3 regions of the Rhodococcus sp. RS1C4 genome follow, and region 3 is predicted to be linked to each of the others. Evidence: riboswitches for the same ligand, from Rfam matches in the RefSeq annotation. Region 3 holds a riboswitch; each other region holds the start of a gene.
The links. A riboswitch is a leader RNA that binds a small molecule or an ion and turns the genes downstream of it on or off. The one in region 3 is predicted to bind S-adenosylmethionine.
Positions count from the first base shown of each region.

Region 1 (3,273 bases), on a different contig from region 3:
CGTGCCGCCTGTTCGTCAGAACGGCGGCGGCCGGTAGCGTTCACGCGCGGTCACGACTGCGCGATGTTCGAGGAATCGTTCTCGGAGGAAAATCGCGTCGGCACGTGCCGTGGGGTCTGTCAGTCGCGCGATGTCACCGAGCGACGGCACGTAGGCAGCCCGATCGGTGTCGGCCACGTCGCCGTATTCGCTGTACTCACCGATGTACGTTTCCCACCACGTGGGTGCATACAGCTCGTCGGGTGGATCGCCGGTGGGGGCGGTCGGTCGGGGCGTGCGTGTGCGTTTGTTCTTGCGCGCGGGTACACCGTTGCCCGGGACCATCACCGTGCCTGCGATCTCGTCGAGAACCGAATTGCATTCCACGCCTTCGAGAGCGGTCATCTTTGCGAACAGAGTGGCCATTCCGTCGGCGCCGTGCTTGATCGATGCGCATGGTTCTTCCGATTCTGTTGCCTTGCGTGCCGCCAGTGCTTCGGCCTCGTTGTAGTCGAACCAGTGCGCCCAGATGCGCTCGCGCAATCGACGGATACTGCACCGACGTGCAGAGGCCAGAACATCTGCTTCGATCCCGCGGACGGTGTTGTCGCTCGCTTTCGACAGCACGAGCGCGATGGTGCGAACCCGTTGATAGTCGAGGTCGCCCGCTCTGAATGCGTCGAGGATGGCCGGGAGTCGCTCCTCCAAATTCCCTGCCCACGATCAGTCTCTCGCGAGTCGCTGTGCGCGACAGAGCAAGAGTCACCGAGGCCTCGCATTCGACGGCTCGCTGCGCGAGTGTCACGTCCGCTTCGCCGCCCTGGCTGTGGATATCCGCCTCGGTGGCCAGCCTGAACTCTCCGAGTGCGTACAGGCCGCGGATCAGTTCGGCCGAAGCTCGGTTTTCGGCCCTGCGTGACTCTGCAAGGCCGTCGAGGATATGCGCAGCCGCGTCGGCCTCGCTCCGTACCCGCTCTTCGATGCCCCCCGGCTTCCCCATGGCTTCGAAGGTACTCGAACAAGTGTTCGATTGCAACGCACTCCGAATAATCCGTCTTCCTGGATGCAAGGTTTGAAATCAGGGTGATTCGAACCCTAACGTCAAGCGCCGCTGCACAAATCGGTTGCGCTGACTTGACGGTTGCACTATCGAGCGAATACATTCCTGTCACCATCCAGAGCGACCGAGAGACCTTGGCTCTACGACGTCGCAGCAACCCCCTGCCTCACGGTAGGTGTGGGTGCTACCGCCAGGACCGATGGAGGACACATGAACAGCGCACCGCTGTACCGGACCGAGTGGCGTCGTCTGCACGTCGACCTGTGCCGTATCGCGACGTACTGCTGTAGCTAGCGCGCTACCCGCATCGCACCACCCCTCGCTCTACTTACCTCGGCAAAGGTTTCGATCATGCATGCTCACACCCGGTGGATCCGGTGACTCAATTGGACGCGCGGCCCGCCGCCGCAGAACCGACCGTCGACGACGAAGATCTGATCGTCGCCAAGAAATGGCACCCGTGGCGCTGGATCGTCAGCGTGGTGGTTCTCGTACTCGTGGCGCAGTTCGTCCACGGTCTGGCCACCAACCCGGGCTGGGATTGGACGACGTTCGCTCAGTACTTCACGGCGGCGTCGGTCATGTCCGCGCTGTGGTTGACGATTCAGCTGACGTTCTGGGGCACGCTGATCGGGTTCGCGATCGGTATCGGTCTTGCTGTCGCTCGGTTGTCCAACAACCCTGTTCTGCAGGTCATTTCGTGGTTCTACATCTGGGCGTTCAGGTCCATTCCGCTGATCGTGCAGCTTCTGTTCTGGTTCAACATCGCGTACCTGTATCAGACATTGACGCTCGGAATTCCCTTCGGTCCTGCGTTCTTCGAGTTCAACGTCAACAACGTCATCAGTGGATCGACGGCCGCGATCATCGGTCTTGCTCTTCATCAGGCTGCGTACTCGGCCGAGATCGTCCGTGCCGGCATCATCTCGGTGGACCAGGGCCAACTCGAAGCCGCTGCCGCGCTGGGTATCCCGAAGCGGCGCGAGTTCTTCAAGATCGTTCTGCCACAGGCGATGCGGGGCATCCTGCCGAATGCCGCGAACGAGGTGATCAGCCTCTTCAAGGGGACCTCGATCGTGTCCGTCATGGCGATCGCCGAGCTGTTCTACCAGGTGCAGGTCATTTACGGCCGTAACGGCCGCGTCGTTCCGTTGCTCATGGTCGCGACGGTCTGGTACATCATCTTGACCTCGGTTCTGTCCGTCGTGCAGTTCTACGTCGAACGGCACTACGCCAAAGGCGCGGTGCGGACCATTCCCCTGACACCGATCCAGAAGATTCGCAAGCGGGTTGCCGAGATCACCGCACCGCCGCGCGGAGGAGCAACGCGATGACGACGCTCGACGCCACCACGCCCACCGAGAACAGCAAGTACGCCGTCGAGGTCCGGGGCGTGCACAAGTCCTACGGACCACTCGAGGTCCTCAAGGGTGTCGACCTCGTCGTCCGGCCCGGTGAGGTGACGGTGATCATCGGTCCCTCCGGGTCGGGCAAGTCGACGCTGTTACGCAGCCTCAACCACCTCGAGAAGGTCGATCAGGGAACGGTCCGTGTCGACGGCGACCTCGTCGGATACCGTCGTCGGGGCAACAAACTGCACGAGCTCAGCAACAAGGACATCCTGAAGCAGCGCTCGCAGATCGGTTTCGTGTTCCAGAACTTCAATCTGTTTCCGCACCTGACCGTTCTCGAGAACGTGCTCGAAGCTCCGGTGTCCGCGCAGAAGCGCAAGCGTGCCGACGTGGAACCCGAGGCGCTCGCCCTTCTCGAGCGCGTCGGGTTGAAGGACAAGGCACACGACTATCCACGACGCCTGTCGGGCGGGCAGCAGCAGCGTGTGGCGATCGCACGCGCACTTGCTCTGCGTCCCAAAGTGATTCTGTTCGACGAACCGACGTCGGCCCTCGACCCCGAGCTGGTCGGAGAGGTACTCGAAGTCATCCGAGGACTGGCCCGTGAAGGCGCGACCCTGGTGATCGTGACCCACGAGGTCGGATTCGCCAAGGAAATCGCCGACACCGTCGTCTTCATGGATGCCGGGCAGGTCGTCGAACGAGGCACTCCTTCCGAACTGCTCGACAATCCACAGGAACCGCGCACCAAAGCTTTTCTCGCGCACGTTCTCTAGACCTCCACACCCACACAACACAAGGAACAACCATGCCCAGATTCAACCGGGGACTTCTTGTCCTCGCGTCTGCACTCTCTGCTGCGGCCGTGACCCTCACCGCATG
Region 1 is NZ_NOXZ01000027.1:7,315-10,587, forward strand. Features, by position in the region: gene CH289_RS13255 (amidohydrolase) at 1-37, shown strand, start outside; gene CH289_RS13260 (DUF222 domain-containing protein) at 16-687, opposite strand; SAM riboswitch class I at 1,148-1,245, shown strand; gene CH289_RS13265 (amino acid ABC transporter permease) at 1,408-2,373, shown strand; gene CH289_RS13270 (amino acid ABC transporter ATP-binding protein) at 2,370-3,167, shown strand; gene CH289_RS13275 (ABC transporter substrate-binding protein) at 3,200-3,273, shown strand, end outside.
Region 1: linked by a shared signal. The riboswitch ahead of CH289_RS13265 (amino acid ABC transporter permease) and the one ahead of CH289_RS12240 (aminotransferase class V-fold PLP-dependent enzyme) in region 3 are both predicted to bind S-adenosylmethionine.

Region 2 (3,273 bases), on a different contig from region 3:
CGTACTTCACGAGTCCGGAGAACAAGGTCTCGGAGACCGACAGTGCGAAGTACCCGCCTGAGTTCCCGGGCACGATGGATGTCGGTTTCTGCGTCGCGACGCGGAGGATGTTGTCCGACGGCTCGCCGGACGCCTCACTGGACGAACCTCCGCCGCAGGCGGTCAGTACTACTGCTGCGACAGCGAGCAGAGCACTGCCGATCAGGGGTGTGCGTTTCATCTGTTCTTTCCATTCGACTTGCCCGAACCTGGTCAGGTTCGGTTGTGCACCGTTGTGTTTCAGACTTCGATCGGCACGCGAAGACCCGGAACGGCACCGAGCAGTTCTCGGGTGTAATCGTGTTGCGGGTTGTCGAACACCGTTGTTGTCGAGCCGTATTCGACGATCTTCCCTTTGGTCATCACGGCCACGTCGTCGGCGATCCGGCGCACGACGCCGAGGTCGTGCGAGATGAACAGGTACGTCAACCCCAGATCTGTCTGCAGTGTCTGCAGCAGGTCGAGCACCTGCGCCTGGACCAGGACGTCGAGCGCGGAAACCGGTTCGTCGCAGACGATCAGCTCGGGTTCGGCGGCGAGAGCACGGGCGATGGCGACGCGTTGGCGTTGCCCACCGGAGAGTTCACTCGGTCGCCTGCGCAACGTGGCCGCCGCAAGTCCCACAAGGTCGAGCAGCTCGACTGCACGGGCCTTGCGGGAGGATCGATCACCGATACCGAACGCAGACAGGGGCTCTCTCAAGATTCGGTCGACGGTGTACGTGGGGTCGAGCGAGGCGTACGGGTCCTGAAAGATCGGCTGGACGCGCCTGCGAAACGCACGAAGTTCGCGCCCCTTCAACGACGCGACATCGGTGCCTTCGAAGAATACGCGGCCCGCACTCGGGGTGTTCAGACCGAGGCACGACCACGCTGTCGTGCTCTTTCCCGAGCCGGATTCCCCGACGAGTGCCAGCGTCTTGCCTCGCTCGAGAACGAAGGACACGTCGTCCACCGCGGGTACTCCGCCGAAGCTCTTGGACAGGTTTCTCACTTCGAGCACGATCGACGCCTCAGCCGGGGTCGCGGCTTCTCGAACCGGCCGCGCCGAGGGGACGGATGCCAGTAGCGCCCGGGTGTAGTCGTGTTCGGGTTGGCCGAATACCGCAGCTGCAGTGCCGGATTCGACGACACGGCCGTGACGCATCACGACGATTCGATCGGCGCGTTCGGCGGCGAGCGCAAGGTCGTGCGTGACGAGAAGAATCGCGGCACCGGAACCGGCGACGACCTCGGCCAGGTTGTCGAGGATGCGCCGTTGCACGGTGACGTCGAGCGCTGAAGTGGGCTCGTCGGCAATCAACAGTGCGGGCGAATTCACCGACGCCATGGCGATCAACGCGCGCTGACGCATACCGCCCGAGAATTGGTGCGGATACTTCCGGCGCTCGGCACCGGGAAGGCCTGCACGAGTGAAGGCCGACGCAGTCTCGTCGTGCACCTCTGCGCGCGGCAGGCGCCTGTGCGCCCGCACGGCCTCGTCGACCTGGTGTCCAATTCGTAGCACCGGATCCAGGTTGGACATCGGGTCCTGGGGCACGAGGCCGATGCGGCGTCCTCTGATCGTTCGCCAGTCGTTCTCTTTCCAGCTCGTGGTGTCCGAACCGTCCACCCGAATGGTGCCGGAGGTGACGGACGCGGAACTGGGGAGCAGTCCGAGGATGGCCGATACGAGAGTGGACTTGCCGGACCCCGATTCTCCGACCACAGCGACCACTTCGCTCGGTCCGATCTGCAGGTCCACGCCGTCGACGGCGACGTGCTTGTTCTTGCCCGATCCGAACTCGACGACCAACCCGGCGATGTCGACGATGGAATTCGACTCGGGCACTGCACTTTCCGACACTGGCTGCATCCTTCGCTTCTCAACGCTTGCTCGCTTCGGTTTGAAGCGAGCCAGGTTTTGCTCGGAAGCACCCCGCCGCTGAACGAGGGTTGCTGTCCACCAGCCGAGCCATACGGTGGATCTCTGAACCGAGTTCGAAGATAGCGACTTACTGATGAGTTGTTTAATTTACATACCTATGACTATTGCCACTATCCAGTAACCACGGACGAGGTGGACCCGTCGTGACCTGCGCAAACGACCCACCGGCCGAACCATCTCATTTCGGACATCGGCTCACGTCGGAATCAGACTGAACGAATATATTGACAAACTCGGGTTACAGCGCGTCGTAGAAGAACGATGCGACTTTGGGGCCGTCCAGGCCTGAGAATCGGATGGAAACCTTCCACTCCCCCGGCGCTGGGACGACCAGGTGCTCGCTGCGCCAGATGGTTCGGTCACCGTCGTGCACAGGTTCGGTGAGTTCGACGGGCAATCGGGCGACGTTGGCGTCCACCGAGGACAGGTCGGCGCTGACGCCGACGTCGGAAGCCCCCGCACCTTCGTACGTGACGGTGAGCTGCTGGGGTCCTCGCCTGATCGAGTCGATTCCGATGTCGAGGACATCCGAGGAACCGAAGTCGAGGGTGGTGGCGATGTTCGTCGTGTACACGTCCTTGGCCGGCGTGTGCGAGGACAGGATCGAGGTCAGAGCCAGAACCGTCACGGCCACTGCGGTTTCCACGAGAAGGGTCCGGCGTCGGAATCGTCGGTACGCCAGATGTCCGAGGCCGACGGCGAACGCGACTGCGAGAACTTTGGCCAGCAACACTGCTCCGTACGACGTCCTCCACAGCGCCGGCAGCGGCTGGACCTGCAGCAGCGACAGACCGAGGCCCGCAACGACCACGAGTCCGACGTGCACCGTCGCGATGCGGTGCCATCGCTGCAGTCGGGGTGCCGCACGCAGTACGAGCAGCATCACCGCGAGGCCGCCCAGCCACACCGTCATGCCGTAGACGTGCAGGAGCGTCGCCAGGAACGCCCACGGCCATCCTCCGGCAGAGCCGCCGTGGCCGCTGAGAGTCACGGCGAGAATCGCCGCGCCGGCGTACACGAGACCGAACACGATCGGGGTGCGCCCGATTCCGGCCGCAACCATCGACAATCCCACTGCCACAAGCAAGGCCGAACCGTGCGGCGTGACGAGCACAGTACCGAGTCCGGCGGTCGAGATCTCTCGTGCGCCCCCGGATTGTTGCGCGACGAGTACGAACAGTCTGCCTGCCAGTCCGAGAGCCACTGCGAGAGCACCGATTCGGTACACCACCCGAAAACGGGTCGTACCCACCGCTGATCTCCACACGAGCAACGAGGACAGCAGAACACCCGCAGTGGCCACCAAGC
Region 2 is NZ_NOXZ01000014.1:3,665-6,937, forward strand. Features, by position in the region: gene CH289_RS05270 (peptide ABC transporter substrate-binding protein) at 1-220, opposite strand, end outside; gene CH289_RS05275 (ABC transporter ATP-binding protein) at 280-1,893, opposite strand; SAM riboswitch class IV at 1,902-2,014, opposite strand; gene CH289_RS05280 (copper resistance CopC/CopD family protein) at 2,204-3,273, opposite strand, start outside.
Region 2: linked by a shared signal. The riboswitch ahead of CH289_RS05275 (ABC transporter ATP-binding protein) and the one ahead of CH289_RS12240 (aminotransferase class V-fold PLP-dependent enzyme) in region 3 are both predicted to bind S-adenosylmethionine.

Region 3 (3,273 bases):
GACCCGGGCACCGTAGGCGCGTCGAGGGCCGCGAACTCGCGGCGAGCCGTCCTCGCGTCGTCGGCGATGTGGATTTCGATGTCGAGGAACACGGCGACGCTGTCCGCGTCTTTGCCCGCCTCGACGGCCTCGGCGCGGGCACGAGCTCGTGCCTGCTGCCCTTCACGAAGGTCGGCGGCTTCGATCCGCACGATCGTCTCGGTGGGGGCTGCGTCGGTGATTTCGGTCCACTGCGACGGGTGGACGAGTGCTACGCGTACGGCTGAACTGTTCGACATGAAGGTGAAGTCCTTCTGGTGCAAGCAGGGATATGACGGCTGAGGCCTAGCCCGAACGCCTACACGACCCCGAGGCGGTACGGCACAGATCGACGTAGCGATCCGACCAGAGTCCGCTCTGCGACAGAGCAATTGCTGTCATGAAGCGATGCTAACCGTTTGTGTGGCGCATGGGGATCCCACGCCTGCGGCACCGTCGGCCAGATCGGGGAACGGGCGGGGATCCGGCACCGGATTCCACCATCCGCCGTCCTCCTCGTACGTCCAGGACGGTCCGTCGGTTGCGAGGGTCCGGACCGCGTCGATCAGCCTGTCGACGTCGCCTCCGGAACTGCCGAGCCCCAGGCTGGCGCGTACGGCCCCGCCTGCGTGGCCGAGCCTGGACAGCAGTGGATGCGCGCAGAACTTGCCGTCGCGCACACCGATTCCGTGCTCTGCCGACAGGTACGCGGCGATCTCGCCCGGGCCGTACCCGTCGACCGTGAATGTGACAATGCCCACAGTGTCCGGTGCGTCGTTCCAGACCGTCAGAAGGCCGACGCCGTCGATCGACGACAGACCGTCGCGCAGACGGTCGGACAGTTCGCGCTCGTGCGAGATCGATCCTGCCGACTCGTGCCGAGCCAGCGCCTCGCATGCCGTGGCCAGTGCGACGACTCCCAGGACGTTCGGAGTTCCGGCCTCGTGCCGTGCGGGCACCGGCGCCCATTCGGTCCGATCGATCGAGACCGAGCGCACGGCGCCGCCTCCGGCGAGGTATGGCTCGGCCGCGTCGAGCCAGTCCCGCTTGCCGACGAGGACGCCTGCACCGTGCGGCGCGTACAGCTTGTGGCCGGAGAACGCGAGGTAGTCGACACCCAGATCACCGATGTCGATGCGGCGATGCGGCACCAACTGCGCGCCGTCGACGAGGATGCGCGCACCGTGCGAGTGCGCGAGCTCGGCCAGTTCGCGGATCGGCAGCACCTCTCCGGTGACGTTCGACGCGCCGGTGATCGCCAGCAGCGCAGCGGGTTTCGTCTCCAGCTCGACCTCGATGCGTGTCAGCGTCTCGGCGATCGAGTCGGCGGCGACCACAACGCGACGATCCCTCCACGGCAACAGGTTCGCGTGGTGCTCGATGTCCAGCACCACGGTGTCACCCGGTACACATCCCGCGAGCAGGTTCAGCGAATCCGTGGTGTTCCTGGTGAAGACGACGACCGAATCCGGCTGTGCGCCCACGAAATCGGACACCGTCACCCGGGCCTTCTCGTACGCAGCCGTGCATACACGGGATGCGTACCCGGCTCCGCGGTGCACGCTCGAGTAGTACGGAAGCAACTCGGCGATCCGTGCGGTGACCTCGGCGAGCGCAGGCGCGCTGGCCGCGTAGTCGAAATTGGCGTATGCGCAACTCGTTCCGTCGACCAACGGGACCTGAAGGTCAGCTCCGCTGACGGCCGCGAAAGACGCACACGAGTTGTTCAGAACAGCAGTCATGACAAATAACCCCTTGTCGATCAAGGGACCCGACGTACCTGTCGGAAATCGAGTCCGCGCTTGCTGCACCGGTTTTCCGGCGCCAGCCAGGTCGTCACCCGGAGCACCCCACCGCGGAGGAGGGTTGCCGACCAGCAAGCCGGGGCTCGATGCTGGTACTCATGACCTGAAAAGAGGATGGCAAACGCGGCGAGGGATTGTCAACCTCCCAGGTAGGAAACCCTTCGACAGGGGCGAACGGGGCACTTCCTAGTAGAATCCGCGCAATGCCGAGCTACGACTTGTGTCGGAAGGGGACAGCCGAGACTGTTCACCTTCTGGACAACCGAACATGAGATAACGACGCGCGACGTTCGTTCGAATTTCGGTACCACACGAGAAGAAGGACACCCGGTTGTCTGTGCAATCACCATCGGAAACGGCCGACACCCGCAACGGGGTTCCGCCCGAGTTCCTGCGCGGTGAGCGTGCTCCACAGGAACGCACGCTCATCGACATCCTGCGGTCCACGACGTCGCAGTTTCCCGACGCACCGGCCATCGACGACGGCACCGTCTCCGTCAGCTACCGCGAACTGCTCGAGGACATCGACGAAGGCGCTCAGTGGCTGGCCAGGGCCGGCGTCCGGCGCGGCGATCGCGTCGGCATCCGGATGCCGTCCGGTTCCTTCTCCCTGTACGTCGCGATTCTGTCGATCCTGAACGCAGGCGCCGCCTACGTGCCGGTCGACGCCGACGACCCCGACGAGCGGGCCGAGCTCGTCTTCGGCGAGGCCAAGGTGACCGCCGTCGTCACGGCAGGCGGTATCGCCGCCGGTACGGCCGAGAAGCAGGACACCCCCGCCCCTGATGCTCTGACGACCCCGACTCCCGACGACGACGCGTGGGTCATCTTCACCTCCGGCTCCACCGGCACCCCGAAGGGTGTTGCGGTCAGTCATCGCAACGCGGCGGCGTTCGTCGACGCCGAAGCTCGGATGTTCATGCAGGACGATCCGCTGGGACCGGGCGACCGTGTCCTCGCCGGCTTGTCGGTGGCTTTCGACGCCTCGTGCGAGGAGATGTGGCTGGCGTGGCGGCACGGTGCATGCCTGGTGCCCGCTCCCCGGTCCCTGGTGCGCAGTGGATTCGATCTCGGGCCGTGGCTGGTGTCCCGCGACATCTCCGTCGTCTCGACCGTCCCGACGCTCGCTGCCCTGTGGCCTGCCGTCGCGTTGGAAGCCGTCCGGCTGCTGATCTTCGGCGGAGAAGCGTGCCCGCCGGAACTGGCCGAGCGCCTCGCCGTCGACGGCCGCGAGGTGTGGAACACCTACGGACCCACCGAGGCCACCGTCGTCGCCTGCGCGTCGATCATGGACGGCAAGGGACCCGTTCGGATCGGCCTCCCGCTCGACGGGTGGGATCTGGCCGTCGTCGACGGGTCGGGCCACCCTGTTGCCGTCGGCGAAGTCGGTGAGCTGGTGATCGGCGGCGTCGGCCTTGCCCGCTATCTCGACCCGGCCAAGGACGCCGAG
Region 3 is NZ_NOXZ01000023.1:307,503-310,775, reverse strand. Features, by position in the region: gene CH289_RS12245 (hypothetical protein) at 1-278, opposite strand, end outside; gene CH289_RS12240 (aminotransferase class V-fold PLP-dependent enzyme) at 417-1,760, opposite strand; SAM riboswitch class IV at 1,812-1,927, opposite strand; gene CH289_RS12235 (Pls/PosA family non-ribosomal peptide synthetase) at 2,155-3,273, shown strand, end outside.